Regions from separate parts of the Micromonospora sp. IBHARD004 genome, predicted to be linked through region 2. Evidence: riboswitches for the same ligand, from Rfam matches in the RefSeq annotation. Region 2 holds a riboswitch; the other holds the start of a gene.
The links. Region 2 has a riboswitch for S-adenosylmethionine ahead of thrC (threonine synthase). Riboswitches for the same ligand answer to the same signal wherever they lie in the genome.
Positions count from the first base shown of each region.

Region 1: it holds a riboswitch for S-adenosylmethionine, as region 2 does, so the genes downstream of both, ACTWO6_RS18955 (hypothetical protein) here and thrC (threonine synthase) in region 2, are expected to answer to the same signal.

Region 1 is NZ_CP199934.1:3,874,415-3,881,293, forward strand. It holds gene ACTWO6_RS18950 (hypothetical protein) at 42-926, shown strand; SAM riboswitch class IV at 1,133-1,251, shown strand; gene ACTWO6_RS18955 (hypothetical protein) at 1,421-1,651, shown strand; gene ACTWO6_RS18960 (hypothetical protein) at 1,686-2,117, shown strand; gene ACTWO6_RS18965 (AAA family ATPase) at 2,236-4,671, shown strand; gene ACTWO6_RS18970 (hypothetical protein) at 4,668-5,072, shown strand; gene ACTWO6_RS18975 (DUF4190 domain-containing protein) at 5,069-5,539, shown strand; gene ACTWO6_RS18980 (hypothetical protein) at 5,623-6,123, shown strand; gene ACTWO6_RS18985 (hypothetical protein) at 6,357-6,782, shown strand; gene ACTWO6_RS18990 (caspase, EACC1-associated type) at 6,816-6,879, shown strand, end outside.
Region 2 is NZ_CP199934.1:6,330,875-6,337,753, forward strand. It holds gene ACTWO6_RS30800 (hypothetical protein) at 1-116, opposite strand, end outside; gene ACTWO6_RS30805 (cold-shock protein) at 225-428, opposite strand; gene ACTWO6_RS30810 (N-acetyltransferase family protein) at 651-1,181, shown strand; gene paaN (phenylacetic acid degradation protein PaaN) at 1,226-2,899, opposite strand; gene ACTWO6_RS30820 (GNAT family N-acetyltransferase) at 2,952-3,971, opposite strand; gene thrC (threonine synthase) at 4,295-5,584, opposite strand; SAM riboswitch class I at 5,597-5,730, opposite strand; gene ACTWO6_RS30830 (DMT family transporter) at 5,900-6,874, opposite strand.

The DNA of each region.
Region 1 (6,879 bases), 2.5 Mb from region 2:
ACGGCGCCGACTCGCGAAGTAATCGGGATATCGCCCTAACTATGCGTGCCAACGACTACCTGATATTCGGCTTCTACGTCCCCGGCGGTCCCCGAGCTAAGAACCACCAGGCATTCTTCGATGGCACATTGACGGAAGTGACAGTCACTCGGGTGGTGCGTCCACTGTACAGATCCGACGCAGAGATATGGACCGACAAGCTGTATCCCGAACGCGTCGATCTGGAGGTGCTCGACGCGTTTACGCAAATACCCGGACCGCAGTTCGGCTTGCCCTCGATGCGGGCGCTGCGCATGTCAGGCACGAAGCAAGGAGCGCCGGTTGCTGGCGGACCCCCTACCGCAATGGGCCTCGCCACGGCGATCGAGGACCAGTCCGACGACTCGGTAGGGTTCGAAGGCGACCTTGACGCGCTGATCATGGCTTTTCGTCGGCGAGAACAGCGCCAGCTCAGGAAGATCAAGTTCGGGGCGCGGGCGATCATCACGTGTGACCTATGCGGCCGAGACCTGCCAGCACGCCTCGTCACAGCGGCCCACATTAAACGGCGCGCCGAAGCCGGCAGAGATGAACGCCTGAACCCATACAACATTATGGCGGCCTGCCTCCTCGGCTGCGACGCCCTCTTCGAGCACGGCCACGTCTACGTCGACTCGACGGGAGTGATCCGAGATAACACCACCGGCCAAGCCGGTCTGCGGGAGGCAGTCGGCCGCTTGGCAGGTCGCCGCTGCAGCGCTCATCATTCTGGCTCGCGCACCTTTTTCGAAGCACACGCTGAGCGGGCACGCAAATTTGCTCCGGTCACCCAGGAGCGGGCCGACACGGCCTGGCCGGTGGTCCAGACAACGGTGGACACGAAGCTATCTCGATCGAAATCAACTCCGACCAATCCGGCTGCCGCCAATGCTGAACTGCCGACGTGACCTCCGGCAACAGGTCGTCAGACGGTCCTGATACATCCGCCTCGCTGCCGAGGGCCTGGGACTACCACCTCCGGCGGCCCGCGGGGCTCGGCGTGCCTAGCCAGCTCCACCCCCTCAGCCCCCGGTCTGTGCGGCCTGTCGTGGTGTGGCGTACGCGGGGCAGGCTTGCCGCGCACCGTCATGATCCATAGACTGCGCGACGAGAAGGTCCTGAGTGGCCAGCGTCAAGCCTCCCGGCTTGCTGGCCCGGCAACCGCGCCACCCGCGCACGGTGCCTCCGGGGGAAGACCGGGCCGACCGTCATCGCGGCCGGCAAGAGCGGGTGCCGCCGAGGCACCGGAAAGCGAGCATTCCCGTGCCTTTCGATGACCCCAACCTCACCACGTTCAACGTGTGCCTGAGCTGCGCCGGCCTCCGGGTGGACAGCCGCGCGAGCACCGCTACACCTGCCAGCCCCGTACCCCGACTGGAAGCGGCGGTGGTAGCGCCGGGACATGGGCTGCGACCTGGACCTGCGCGTGCTCTGCGTGCGTGGCACGGTGACCACCTGGAGCAAGTGCTCCTGTCTGGCCTGCGACCTGTGCCGGCAAATCTCGGAGCGGGTCGGGCGGCGGTACGGTGCCCGGTCAGCCCTACCCCTCGGCCGGCACTCGATCATGAACGGTGACCTCGTACGGATGGAGGGGTGGGCGACGCAGACGTCCGCGCCGAAGTGGACCCGCTGATGTCGACCGGGCAGGGGCGGAAGTCGCTGCGCCGATGACAGCCGGGCAGAGTTCGCGCGGCGTCAGCGAGCTGCGGGCGGTCGAGTTCCTGTTCACCGCGTACGACACCCCGCCCCTCGGCATGGCCGTGCTGGTGGACAGACTGCCGGCGCTGAACTACCTGCATCGCTGGCAGGGCGGCGAGATCACGGCGATGCCCGCCGGCTATGACCTGAGCCCGCGGCACGCGGGCCTGAAGCCCACCCTGGTCCGGCTCGCCGAGCTCGTCGCCAGACGCCCGGACCTGATGTTCGCGCACGTCAGGGCGCACGCCCGCCATGCTTTGAACGGGGCCGCCGACAGCTTGGCGCACATGGCGCACCCGGGTCGAGGAGCCGTTCGATGTACGCCCCCGGGCGGACGACCTGGCCGAGGCGTTCCTGCGCCACTGGCACGTTGCGCTGACGGCCTGACCGCCGATCTATAGACGACAGCAACTTTACAGCGTCGCCGCGCGACCACCGTCGGCGAACCGGCGCAAGCCGGAACCGTCGACCCCGCACGCCCTCCCCATTCCCGCATCAGCACCCGTCGGAGGTCGCCTGATGAACCGCACCGAACCCCTGGTCGAGCTGATCTTCGAGCGGCTTGCCGCCGACCGCGTACCCGATGACACCGCCGAGGTGGTCCTCGCCGCGCTCAGCGACGAGGCCGACCTGGACGCGGCACTCGCCGGCAAGCCCACCGCGTTGGAGCCGCAGCGTCCGGCGGCGGACGAGCCGCGGGAGCGGATCTGGCTCTCGTCGGTCACCGTCGCCGGATTCCGCGGCGTCGGCCCGGAGCGCACCCTCGCCATCGAACCCGGTCCGGGCCTGACCGTGGTGGTCGGCCGCAACGGCTCCGGCAAGTCCAGTTTCGCCGAGGCGGTGGAGCTGGCCCTGACCGGCGACAGCGCCCGCTGGGCGGACCGCAACAGCGTCTGGCGTACCGGGTGGCGCAACCTGCACCACCCGGAGGTGTGCCGGATCGGCGTCGAGCTGCGCGTTGACGGCGCCGCCACGCCGACCCGGGTGGTGCGGTCCTGGCCGGCCGACGGCGAGCTGGGCGACGCGACGACCACCGTGACGAGCGCGCACGGCCGCCACGCGGACCTCGACGAGCTGGGGCTGGCCCGGCCGCTGGGGCTCTACCGGCCGTTCCTCACCGCCGCCGAGCTGGGGCGCCTCGCCGCCGGCACGCAGAGCCAGCTCTTCGACGCGCTCTTCGCGATCCTCGGCCTGGAGGCGATCACCGACGCCGACCGGCGGCTGATGGGCGCCGCGCGGCCCGTCGACGCGGCCATCAAGGAGGTACGCGCGCAGCGCGCCGCCCTCGCCGGACTGCTCGGGATGGTGGACGACGACCGCGCCCGGCGGGCGGCCGCGCTGCTCGCCGCCAGCCGGCCGGATTTGACCGCGCTGGTCGCGATCCTCGACGAGCCGGACGATCCGACCGCCGACGCTACGGTGCTGCTGTGCCGGCGGTTGGCCGCCCTGTCGCTGCCCGACGTCGACCAGGTGGCCGGGCTCGCCGGGCAGCTGCGGGACGCCGCCGCGAACGCCCGCCGCCACGACGGGGGACGCTCCCGGGCCTCGCTGCGCAGCGCGGAGCTGCTGCGGCTGGCCCTCGAGCACCACGACGACCGGGGCGACGACGCGTGCCCGGTCTGCGCCACCGGCCGGCTCGACGGGGACTGGCGGACCCGGGCCGCCGCGGCGCTGAACGAGCTGCGCGACCGGACCCTCGCTGCGCAGGCCACCGCCGCCCGGCTCAACACGCTCGTGCAGCGGGCCCACCACCTGATCGACGACCTGGACGTACCCGACGCGGAGGCGCCGGACGTGCCGCTGGCCCGGCTGCGGGACGCCGTGGCGGCGCTGCGGCTGGCCCCCGGCGGGCCGGAGGAGCTCGCCGAGCACCTGAGCGCCCGGTACCCGGCGGTCGTCGCGGCGGCGGAGGATCTCCGCTCGTACGCGAAGGGCCTGCTCCGCCAGCGCGACACCGGTTGGCAGGCCGCGGCGGCCGACCTGCGGGGTTGGCTGCTCGCCGCCGGGCGGCTGCCGGAGCGAGAGCGGACCCTCGCCCGGTTGAAGGCCGCCCGGAACTGGTTGAAGGCCACGGCGACCGAGCTGCGCAACCAGCGGGTGGCGCCGTTCGCCGCGCACTCGCAGCGGATCTGGGCGCAGCTGCGCCAGGAGAGCAACGTCGAGCTCGGGGCGATGGCCCTGGAGGGAACCCACACCCGACGGCGGGTGGTCTTCCCGGTCAGCGTCGACGGCACCGACAACGGCACCGCGCTGGGCGTGATGAGTCAGGGCGAGATGCACGCGCTCGGGCTGGCGACGTTCCTGCCGCGCGGCTACGCGCCGGAGAGCCCGTTCCGGTTCATCGTGGTCGACGACCCGGTGCAGAGCATGGACCCGTCGAAGGTGGACGGGCTGGCGCGGGTCTTCGCCGAACTGGCCGAGCAGCGGCAGGTGGTGGTCTTCACCCACGACACCCGGCTGCCGGAGGCGGTGGAGCGGCTGAACCTGGGACAGGCCCGGATCGTCGAGGTGACCCGCGCCGAGCGGTCGGTGGTGACGTTGCGGCCCGGCTCCGACCCGGTGACCCGCTACCTGGACGACGCGTACGCGCTGTCGCGCAATGAGGAGATCGCCGCCGAGGTGCGCGGCCCGGTGGTGGCGGAGCTGTGCCGCTCGGCGATCGAGGCGGCCTGCCACCGGATCGTCTGGCGGCAGCGGGTGGCCCGCGGGGTGCCGCACGACCAGATCGAAGGGGCTGTCGTGGCCGCGTCCCGGCGGCTTACCACCACCGTCGCGTTGGCGCTCTTCGACGACGCCGACCGGGGCGGCGACGTGCTCGGGTATCTGAGTCGCCGGTACGGGTCGCGGGCGGTGGGCGCGTACAAGGCGTGCAAGGAAGGCGTGCACGGGGCGTACCTGGTGGACCTGCCCGGCCTGGTCGCGGACGCCCGCCACCTCGCGGCGGTGCTGTCGTGACCCCGCCGACGCCCCGGCACTGCCTGGCGGCGGCCGACCAGCTGCTGCGCGGCGCCGGCGCGCTCGGCGCGACCGCGGTGACCGCCGGCTGGTGGCCGCGGGCGTGCGCCTGCCTGATCCGGCTCGCGCTCGAGGGCGGCATCGACGCCTACTGGCGGCGGGTCAAGCCGACGGTTGCCTCGTGCCGGCAGGGCCGGGCGAAGCAGCTGATGCTGCGCGGGCGGCTCGGGCCCGGCATCGGCGTCGCCCGCCGGATCGCGTTCACGTGGGCGACCCTGTCGACCGCCGCCCACCACCACTGCTACGAGCTGGCGCCGACCGCCGCCGAGCTGCGTCGCCTGCACACCGAGGTGAGTGTCCTGCTCACCCAACTCAACGGAAGAACGGAACCCGAACGATGACGTACCCGCAGCCCGGCCCCGACCCCACCCGCCCGCAGCCGCCGGTCTCCGGGGTCCCGAGGCTGTACCCGCCGGTGTCCGCCGTTTCCGGGCCGTACCCGCCGGCGTCCGGACCTCCCGGCCCGTACCCGCCGGTCTCGGCCGGGCCCTACCAGCCCGGCGGCTACCTGCCGGCGGTGCAGCGGATCGCTGTGCAGGCGCCGCTGACGTCGGGCATGGCCACGGCGTCGCTGGTGCTCGGGGTCCTCGGCGTGCTCGGCGGGTGGTGCCTGTTCGGGCTGCCCTGCATCCTGGCCGTCATCCTCGGCCACATCGCCCTGGGGGAAACCCGGGACGGCACGAGGTCGGGGCACGGCATGGCGGTCGCCGGTCTCGTCCTGGGCTACGTCTTCGTCGGCCCGATGATCGCCTTCACGGTCATGGTCTTCTTCGGCAGCGTCGTCGGCGCGGCCACCCCCACGCCCTGAGCCGGGCGGAGCAACGGAAGACACCGGCCACCACCGCGGCCGGCCAGGAGGCGCCCACGAGGCGCCGGAATGAGAGGTGTGGGATGTCCCAGGAGAATCACGGTCGCGCAGCGCGGTCGGTTGAGCTGTCCCGCGAGGACAACGGCTGCTTCGTCACGGCACGGTGGCACGCCGACGGCGGATCGACCGAAATCAGCGGGCCGGACGAGGTCGTCATCCGGGTCGCCGAGGACGCGGCGCCCGACGGTCGGGGGCGCGGTGTCACGTCGGCGGTCCTGCACCGGATGGGACGGCAGGTCGACGACATGGTGGCCGAATTCCACGAGCTGCCGAGCGTCGGGGCGTACCAGGTGATGGTGCGGCGCTACATCGAAGGACGGCTCGCCGCGCTCGCCCAGACACGGGGCGCGACGGCGGACGGCTTCCAGTCCGACCTGCTCGCCGTCTTCGATGACCTCGCCGGGCGCCGGAACCCCGACCCGCTCGGGGCGCTCGCCACGGCGACGGGCAGGTCGCGGGAAGCCCTCAACCAGCTTCTCGACGGGGCCCGCCAGCGGAACGATCATGAGGGGCATCCCGCGTGAACGCCACGCCCACCCGTACGGGGTGGCCAACCCGCCGCGCGAGCCGCCGGGCGTGGCCACCTAGACATCGTCGCGGGTCTGTCGGATGTACGTCACGCGCTCGGCCGTCGAGCGCTCGCGTTCGGGGCGGATCGGGTGGTGACGGACGTACCGCCGGCCAAGCTGCCGCGCCCGCGCGGGATCCCACCGCTGGCACCCTTGCACGGCGTACCGGGAGAGGCAACGATGAGATCATGGTCGATGGATTGATCTTGCGGGTCGTGCCCGACGGGCCGGTCACCGATGAGGAACTCGCCGAGCAGGCGCGCCATCTGAAGGACCACCTGAACCAGGTTCCGGGTGTCGAGGCGATGGAACTCGTCGAGGAGGCCGAGCCGGGGACGCGAGATCCGGTCAGCACCATCTTCGGCGTACTCACCCTCGCCGTCTTCGGCTATCCGACCGCGAAGCGGGCGGCGGCGGACATCAAGCACCTGACCGAGGTCATCAAGCGCTACCAGGAACGCAACAAGGGCAAGCGGCTGCGGATGAGCCTCCCGGACGGCACCGAGATCGACGTGCGGGACGTGTCGGAGAAGACCCTGACCGAGGTCATCAAGTCGGTGTCGGTGCCCCGGCAGGGCACGCCCGCCGTACCTCAAAATGTCGATGGTGAGTGACGCAGCGGCGTCCGGACCCGGTGGGCACCCACGGTGAAGCGCGCGCTCCTGATCGGTGTGGGCACCTACGGCAACGAAGCGCTGCCTGACCTGGACT
Region 2 (6,879 bases):
TCTGCCGGGCCCGGCACTCCGGGCTGCCCGGGACCGCCCGGGGCGGCGGAACCCGGGTCACCGGGCGACGCCGGGGTGACCGGCTCGACGGGACCCGACGGGGGCTGGTCGGACATGAACCCTCCTCAGCGGCGATGGCTGGAACGGCTCATGATCTTCCACCGCGCGGGCGCGCACCGCTGCCCCTGATCGGAGTGGAAAGCCGCCCGACGGGCGGCGACGGGTCAGGCGATGACGCGGACGCGCTCGGCCTGCGGGCCCTTCTGGCCCTGGGCGATCTCGAACTCGACGCGCTGGCCGTCGTCGAGCGCCTTGTAGCCGTCCATCTCGATCGCGGAGAAGTGGACGAAGACGTCCTGCCCGCCGTCGACGGCGATGAAGCCGTAGCCCTTTTCGGCGTTGAACCACTTCACGGTGCCCTGTGCCACGGTGCACTTCCTCACTCTGCGCGGCGTTCCACAACCCCGGGACGCCGGCCGAGCCCGCGCCCCGACCACCGTTTCGGCGATCGGCGACGGCCGCTGAATCGGTGACCGAAATCGCACGCTACACGAGGCGTGACGACCGCGCACGACCACAAATCAGGCATATTCCGGGCAGGATCGGACCCGACGTGACATGGACGACCGTCCCTCCGGTATGCATGCGACATGACGAGCGCGCCGACCATGACAGCCACCCGGACGGCCACCGTCCGCCGGGTCCGCCCGGAGGACGCCGCCCGGATGCGGGCGCTGCGGCTGGAGATGCTCGCCGACGCGCCGCTGGCCTTCCTGGAGACCGTGGCGGAGGCCGCCGCCCGCCCGCACGCCGACTACGCGGCCCGGGTCGCCGCCGTGTCGCACGGCACCGCGACGGCCCAGTTCGTCGCCGACCCCGGTGGCCGGTTCGTCGGCCACGCCGGCGGCACCGTCACCCCGGACGAGCCCGGCCTCACCGTGATCTACGCCGTCTACCTCACCCCGGCCCGGCGGGGCAGCGGGCTGCTCGCCGAACTGGTCGACGCGGTGGCGGACTGGTCCCGCGCGTGCGGCCGGCCCGAGCTGATGCTGGAGGTGGTGGTCGGCAACGACCGCGCCTACCGCGCGTACCAGCGGCTGGGCTTCGTGGACACGGGCGTGCGGGTGCCGCACCCGAAGATCCCGACGCTGCGCGAACTCCAGATGCGCCGCCCCGCCTGAGCGGGCGGGCCCGCCCCCGGTCGGGGGCGGGCCGTACCACCGGGTCAGGCGTGCCGGCGGCTCTGCACGATGCGGAACCGGTTCGCCACGTACGCGCCGTCGGTCAGCGCGGCGTTGGCGGCCGGGTTGGCGCCGCTGCCGTGGAAGTCCGAGAACGCCGCCGACTGGTTGACGAAGACGCCGCCGGTCAGGTTGCAGGACAGGTGCACGCCGGCGTCGATCGCCGCCGCCTCGGCCGCGTCCAGCACCGCCTCGTCGGTCGAGTAGACCGCCGCGGTCAGCGCGCCCTTCTCCCCCACCGTGCCGCGGAGGATCTCCAGGCTGTGCGCGGTGGAGTCGGTGGCGATGGCGAACGAGATCGGCCCGAACCACTCCCGCGAGTAGGTCGCGGTGTCGTCGGCGGCCAGCTTGACGATGGTCGGCGTCCGGACCACCGCGCCGGGGAAGGACGGGTGCTCGACGGCACGCGACTCCAGCACCGGCTGGCCGACCTTGGTGACCTCGTCGAGGCGCTCCAGCACGCCGTCGTTGACGATCGCGCCGGTCAACTCGACGCCGCGGGCCGGGTCGGCGGTGAGCTTGCCGACCGTCGCGGCGATGCCCGCCGCAACCTCGTCGAAGCTCTTGTGCCCCTGGTCGGTCTCGATGCCGTTCCGGGGGATCAGCAGGTTCTGCGAGGTGGTGCACATCTGGCCGCTGTACAGGGTCAGCGTGAAGCCCAGGTTGCGGCACAGCCCGGCGAAGTCGTCGGTGGAGTCGATCACCACCGTGTTCAGGCCGGCCTTCTCGGTGTAGACGGCGGCCTGCCGGGCGTTCGCCTCCAGCCAGTCGCCGTACTCGGTGGAGCCGGTGAAGTCGACGATCTTCACGCCCGGGTGCAGGGCGAGCGTGGAGGCGAGCTTCTCGCCCGGCGCCTCGGGGGCGAGCAGCACCAGGTTCGGGTCGAAGCCGGCCTCGGCGAGCACCTCGCGGGCGTACTTCACCGTGACGGCGAGCGGCAGAACGGCGCGCGGGTGCGGCTTCACGATCACCGGGTTGCCCGTGACCAGCGAGGCGAAGAGCCCCGGGTACGAGTTCCAGGTCGGGAAGGTGTTGCAGCCGATCACCAGCGCCACGCCCCGCGGCACCACGTGGAAGGTCTTGGTCATCCGCAGCGGGTCGCCCTTGCCGGCGGCCTTCTCCCAGCCGGCCGTCCCCGGGTGGCGGGTCATCTCGGCGTACGCGTAGGCGACCGCCTCCAGCGCCCGGTCCAGCGCGTGCGCGCCGCCGGCCTGGAAGGCCATCACGAAGGCCTGGCCGCTGGTGAACTGCACCGCGTTGGCCAGCTCGAAGATGTGCTTGTGCAGCCGGTCCAGGATCTCCAGGCAGACTCCCGCCCGGGCCTGCGGGCCGGCGTCGCGCCAGGCCGGCAGCGCGACCGTGGCCGCGCCCACCAGCTGGTCGGCCGCCGCGTGCGGGTAGCGCACGTTCAGCTCCAGGCCGAACGGGCTCGCCTCGGTGGCGACGGTCTGGCCGTCACCGGGCTGGTCGAGGGGGAAGTCGCCGTTCAGGTACGCCTCGAAGGCGGCCTTGCCGTCGGCGGCGGCGGTCTCGCCGTACACCCGGGGGCTGGGCGACTCGGGGTAGGCGGACCAGTATCCCCGCTCCGTGATCGCGGTCAGCGCGCGGGTGAGGGTGTCGGCGTGCCTGTCGTACAGGGGGTGCGGGGTCTCCGTCATGCCCGCCATCATGCAACAGAAAGCCCCGCGATCAGTAGGGCCGTGTCACAAGTCAGATCGTCAGCTGCCAGTCCGTCCAGGAGTCGACCGGGCGGAAGCCGAGCTGCTCGTTGATGGTGATCATGTGCCGGTTCTCGGCGGCGTTCCAGGTGTCGATCACGCGCAGTGCCGGTTCGTGGTCGAGCACCCAGCGCAGGTTCTCCACCTTGGTGAGCAGGCCCAGCCGGTGCCCCCGGTGCGCCGGGTCGACGATGGTGATCTGCTGGAAGGCGTGCCAGTCGGCGCTCGGACCCAGGTCGATCAGGGTCCAGGCGACCAGCCGACCAGTCGCCTCGTGCACCGCCGCGTGGTGGTAGCCGCGGCGGCCCCGGGCCTCCAGCGCCCGTTCGGTGCCCCGCAGCCGCGCGACGTCGACCTGCTCCGGCTCCCACTCCAGGTCGCCGAGGGGCGCGTCGGTCATCAGCCGGCCGTCGAGGTAGGCCACGTCGGCGGCGTACTCCTCCGGCGTGTCGCCCTGCCAGCGGACGGTGCGGTAGCCGGTGGCGTGCGCCCGGGCCTCAGCGGCCAGGGCGTCGAGCGCGGCGTGGTCGAGCCGGTCGGTCGCCAGCCGGCGGCGCACCTCGGCGAGCACCGGGCGGGCGCCCATCGCGGCGGCGAAGGTGCCGCCCGCCTCGGGTCGGGCGATTCCCCCGGGCAGCGCCGAGACCGCCATGCCCATCACCCGCTTGCGGCCGTACTCGCGCAGCAGCCGCAGGCAGTGCTCGTGCAGCGCCCGGCCGACGCCCCGGCGCCGGTACGCCGGATGCACGACCAGGTCGACGGTCGAGTTGTCGGTGTTGTCGAGCTGCGGCAGGTCCAGCCCCAGGTAGCCGGCCGGTACGCCGTCGAGCCGGGCCAGCGCCCAGCGTGGCGCATTGCCCGGCATCGGATGCCGGACGGCGGCGTCGAAGCGCTGCCGGCAGAACGGCGGGAAGTCCGGCAGGTCGGCCTCGTTGGCCGCCGCGCCGATCCGGTACGCCTCGTCGATCGCGGCCGCGTCGGCGGCGTCGAACGGCGCGATCGTGATGTCCATACCCGCGAGGGTGCGCCAGGAACAGCGATCGGGGCCAGCGAATTAACGCTGGCCCCGATCGCGACGTTGGTCGGGAGGGACGATCGCACAACGCCATCGGCGCTGGGTCGAAAGAACTGAAAGTCTCCGGCGAAACGCCCTCCCGCACGGAGCATCTTGCGCCGTCCGAATCCTGCCCGTCAAGTCCTTAGCGGCGGGTTTTCCACACTCACAGCGAAAAGCCAGTTACCCGGTGGATCCGCCCGATCCCCCGTCCGGGCGATCCGCCCGTCCCCCACCCGGCCAACCCCAGGTCCACCGGACCCGGGCGGGCGTCGGGTGGGTCAGGAGAGGAGGCCGGCGTCGCGGGCGGCGCGGAGCGACGGCTTGATGCGATGGGTGGGGCCGACCTCGGGGGCGACCGCGTCGATGGTCTTCAGGCCCTCGCCGGTGTTGAAGACGACCGTCTCCGCCGTGGGGTCGAGCCGGCCGGACTCCACCAGCTTGCGGAGCACGGCGACGGTGACACCGCCGGCGGTCTCGGCGAAGACGCCGGCGGTCCGGGCGAGCAGCCGGATGCCGGCGCGGATCTCGTCGTCGTCGGCGTACTCCATCCAGCCGTCGGTGCGGCGGACGGCTTCGAGGGCGTAGAGGCCGGCGGCCGGGTCGCCGATGTTCAGCGACTTGGCGATGCCGGTCGGCTTGACCGGGGTGATGGTGTCGCTGTCGGCGTGCAGCGCGGCGGCGATCGGGTTGCAGCCGGCCGACTGGGCGCCGAAGACCTTCCAGCCGCCGGCCGGCGCCTCGACCAGGCCGATCTCGACCAGCTCCGAGAACGCCTTGTCGATCTTGGTGAGCAGCTCGCCGCTCGCCATCGGGATCACCACCTGCGCCGGGATCCGCCAGCCGAGCTGCTCGGCCACCTCGTACCCGAGGGTCTTCGATCCCTCCGCGTAGTACGGCCGGACGTTGACGTTGACGAACGCGGTGTCCTCGAACTCGTCGGTCTCCACCAGCTCCCCGCAGAGCCGGTTCACGTCGTCGTACGAGCCGTCGATGGCGACCAGGTCGCCGCCGTAGACGGCGGTCGTGACGACCTTGCCCTGCTCCAGGTCGCTGGGGATGAAGACCACCGACGGCGCCCCGGTCCGCGCCGCGTGGGCGGCGACCGAGTTGGCCAGGTTGCCGGTGGAGGCGCAGGCGTACCGGGTGAAGCCGAGCGCCCGGGCGGCGGTCAGCGCCACCGAGACCACCCGGTCCTTGAACGAGTGGGTGGGGTTCGCGCTGTCGTCCTTCACCCAGAGCGGCGCGGTGATGCCCAGCTCGGCGGCGAGGTGCGGCGCGGCGACCAGCGGGGTGAGCCCCGGGTCCACGGTCACCCGGCTGGCCGGGTCCTGGCCGGCGGGGAGCAGGGCCGCGTACCGCCAGAGGTTCTTCGGGCCGGCCTCGATCTGCTCCCGGGTGACGGTGGCGAGCGCGGCGGCGTCGTAGTCGACCTCCAGCGGGCCGAAACACTCGAAGCAGGCGTGCTGGGCGGCCAGCGGGTAGCGCGCGGAACAGGCGCGGCAGACCAGGGCGCGGGCCGGGCTGAGGGTGGTGTCGATACCGGGGGCGGCGGGAAGCGTCGACGTCATGTCGAGGAATTCCTCTCATCTTTCCCCGCATCGCACCCTGCGGCGGGGACGGAATTGGCACCTGCCCGCTCCTCGCTCGTCGTCGAGCGCGCGGGTGGTTGCCGGGGCGTCGTCGGGCCGTATCCCTCAGCCCCTCTGGATGAGGTATGCAGTTGTGCCGCCGAGTCTATGCACTCACGGCGCACCTGCCGAGCGGGGTTCCCACGGTGTGAGCCACCCCCGCTCACCAGCGCCGAGATCCGCGCACCGTCCGGGAGGTGGGGCCCCTCCGCCGCCGGATGCCCCCACCTCCCGGGCGTTGCCGCTCCGCTCACCTCACCGGGCCACCACGGCGATCGGGTCGACCATCGCCGGCCGGTCGGTGACCGCCACCGGGACGGGCGCCGCGGCGCGGGTGGTGGCGGCGCGGGAGCGGGTGACCAGGTTGGCGGCGGCCAGGGCGGCGATGGTCAGGGCCGCGCCGACCAGCTCCACCGCGCCGGGCCGGTAGCCCCGGACGGTCTGCACCACGAAGGTGGTCACCGGGACCAGGTTCATGAAGAGGGCGGCGTCGGCCGCGCCGAGCCGCTGCACCCCGGTGTTCCAGGCGAGTACCGCGAGGACGGCGGCGACGATCACGGCGTACGCCAGCTGCGGGGCGACCGCGACGAGGTCGGCGGCGGCCGGCAGGTGCTGCCAGCCGGCGAGGTCGGCGGTGAGGCTGCCGGCGAGCATCGCGGCGGTGCCGGCGACCGCGGTGAGCGTGGTGTAACGCAGCGGGGACCAGCCGGTGAACCGGCTCGCGCCGTGGGTGTAGACGGCCCAGCCGAGGACCGCGCCGATCATCAGCAGCCCGCCGACGCCGAACTGGCCCAGCCCGTCGAGCCGGCCCCGGGTGATCACCAGACCGACGCCGACGAGGGCGAGCAGCGAGAACCCGAGCAGCACCGGACGGGGGCGCACGCCGTCCCGAACCCAGCGGACCAGCTGGGTGACCAGCGGGGTGGTGGCGGCGAAGAGGGCGATCTGCTGCGGGGCGGCGTGCCCGAGCGCCAGGTTGGTCAGCACGTTGAACCCGGCGAAGCCGAGCACGCCGAGCGCCACCACCTCGACGGCCCGGCCGCCGGCGCGCAGCGCGGCCAGGCCCTCCCGGGCCAGCAGCAGGGCGAGCAGGACGGCGGTCGCGAGGACGTACCGGGCGGTGGTGAGGTTCAGCGCGTCGACCCGGGTGAGGGCGCTGGCCAGGACGGGGAACATGACACCCCAGCTGAGCACCGCGAAGAGCGGGAAGGCGGCGTGACGAGAGCGCACGAGAG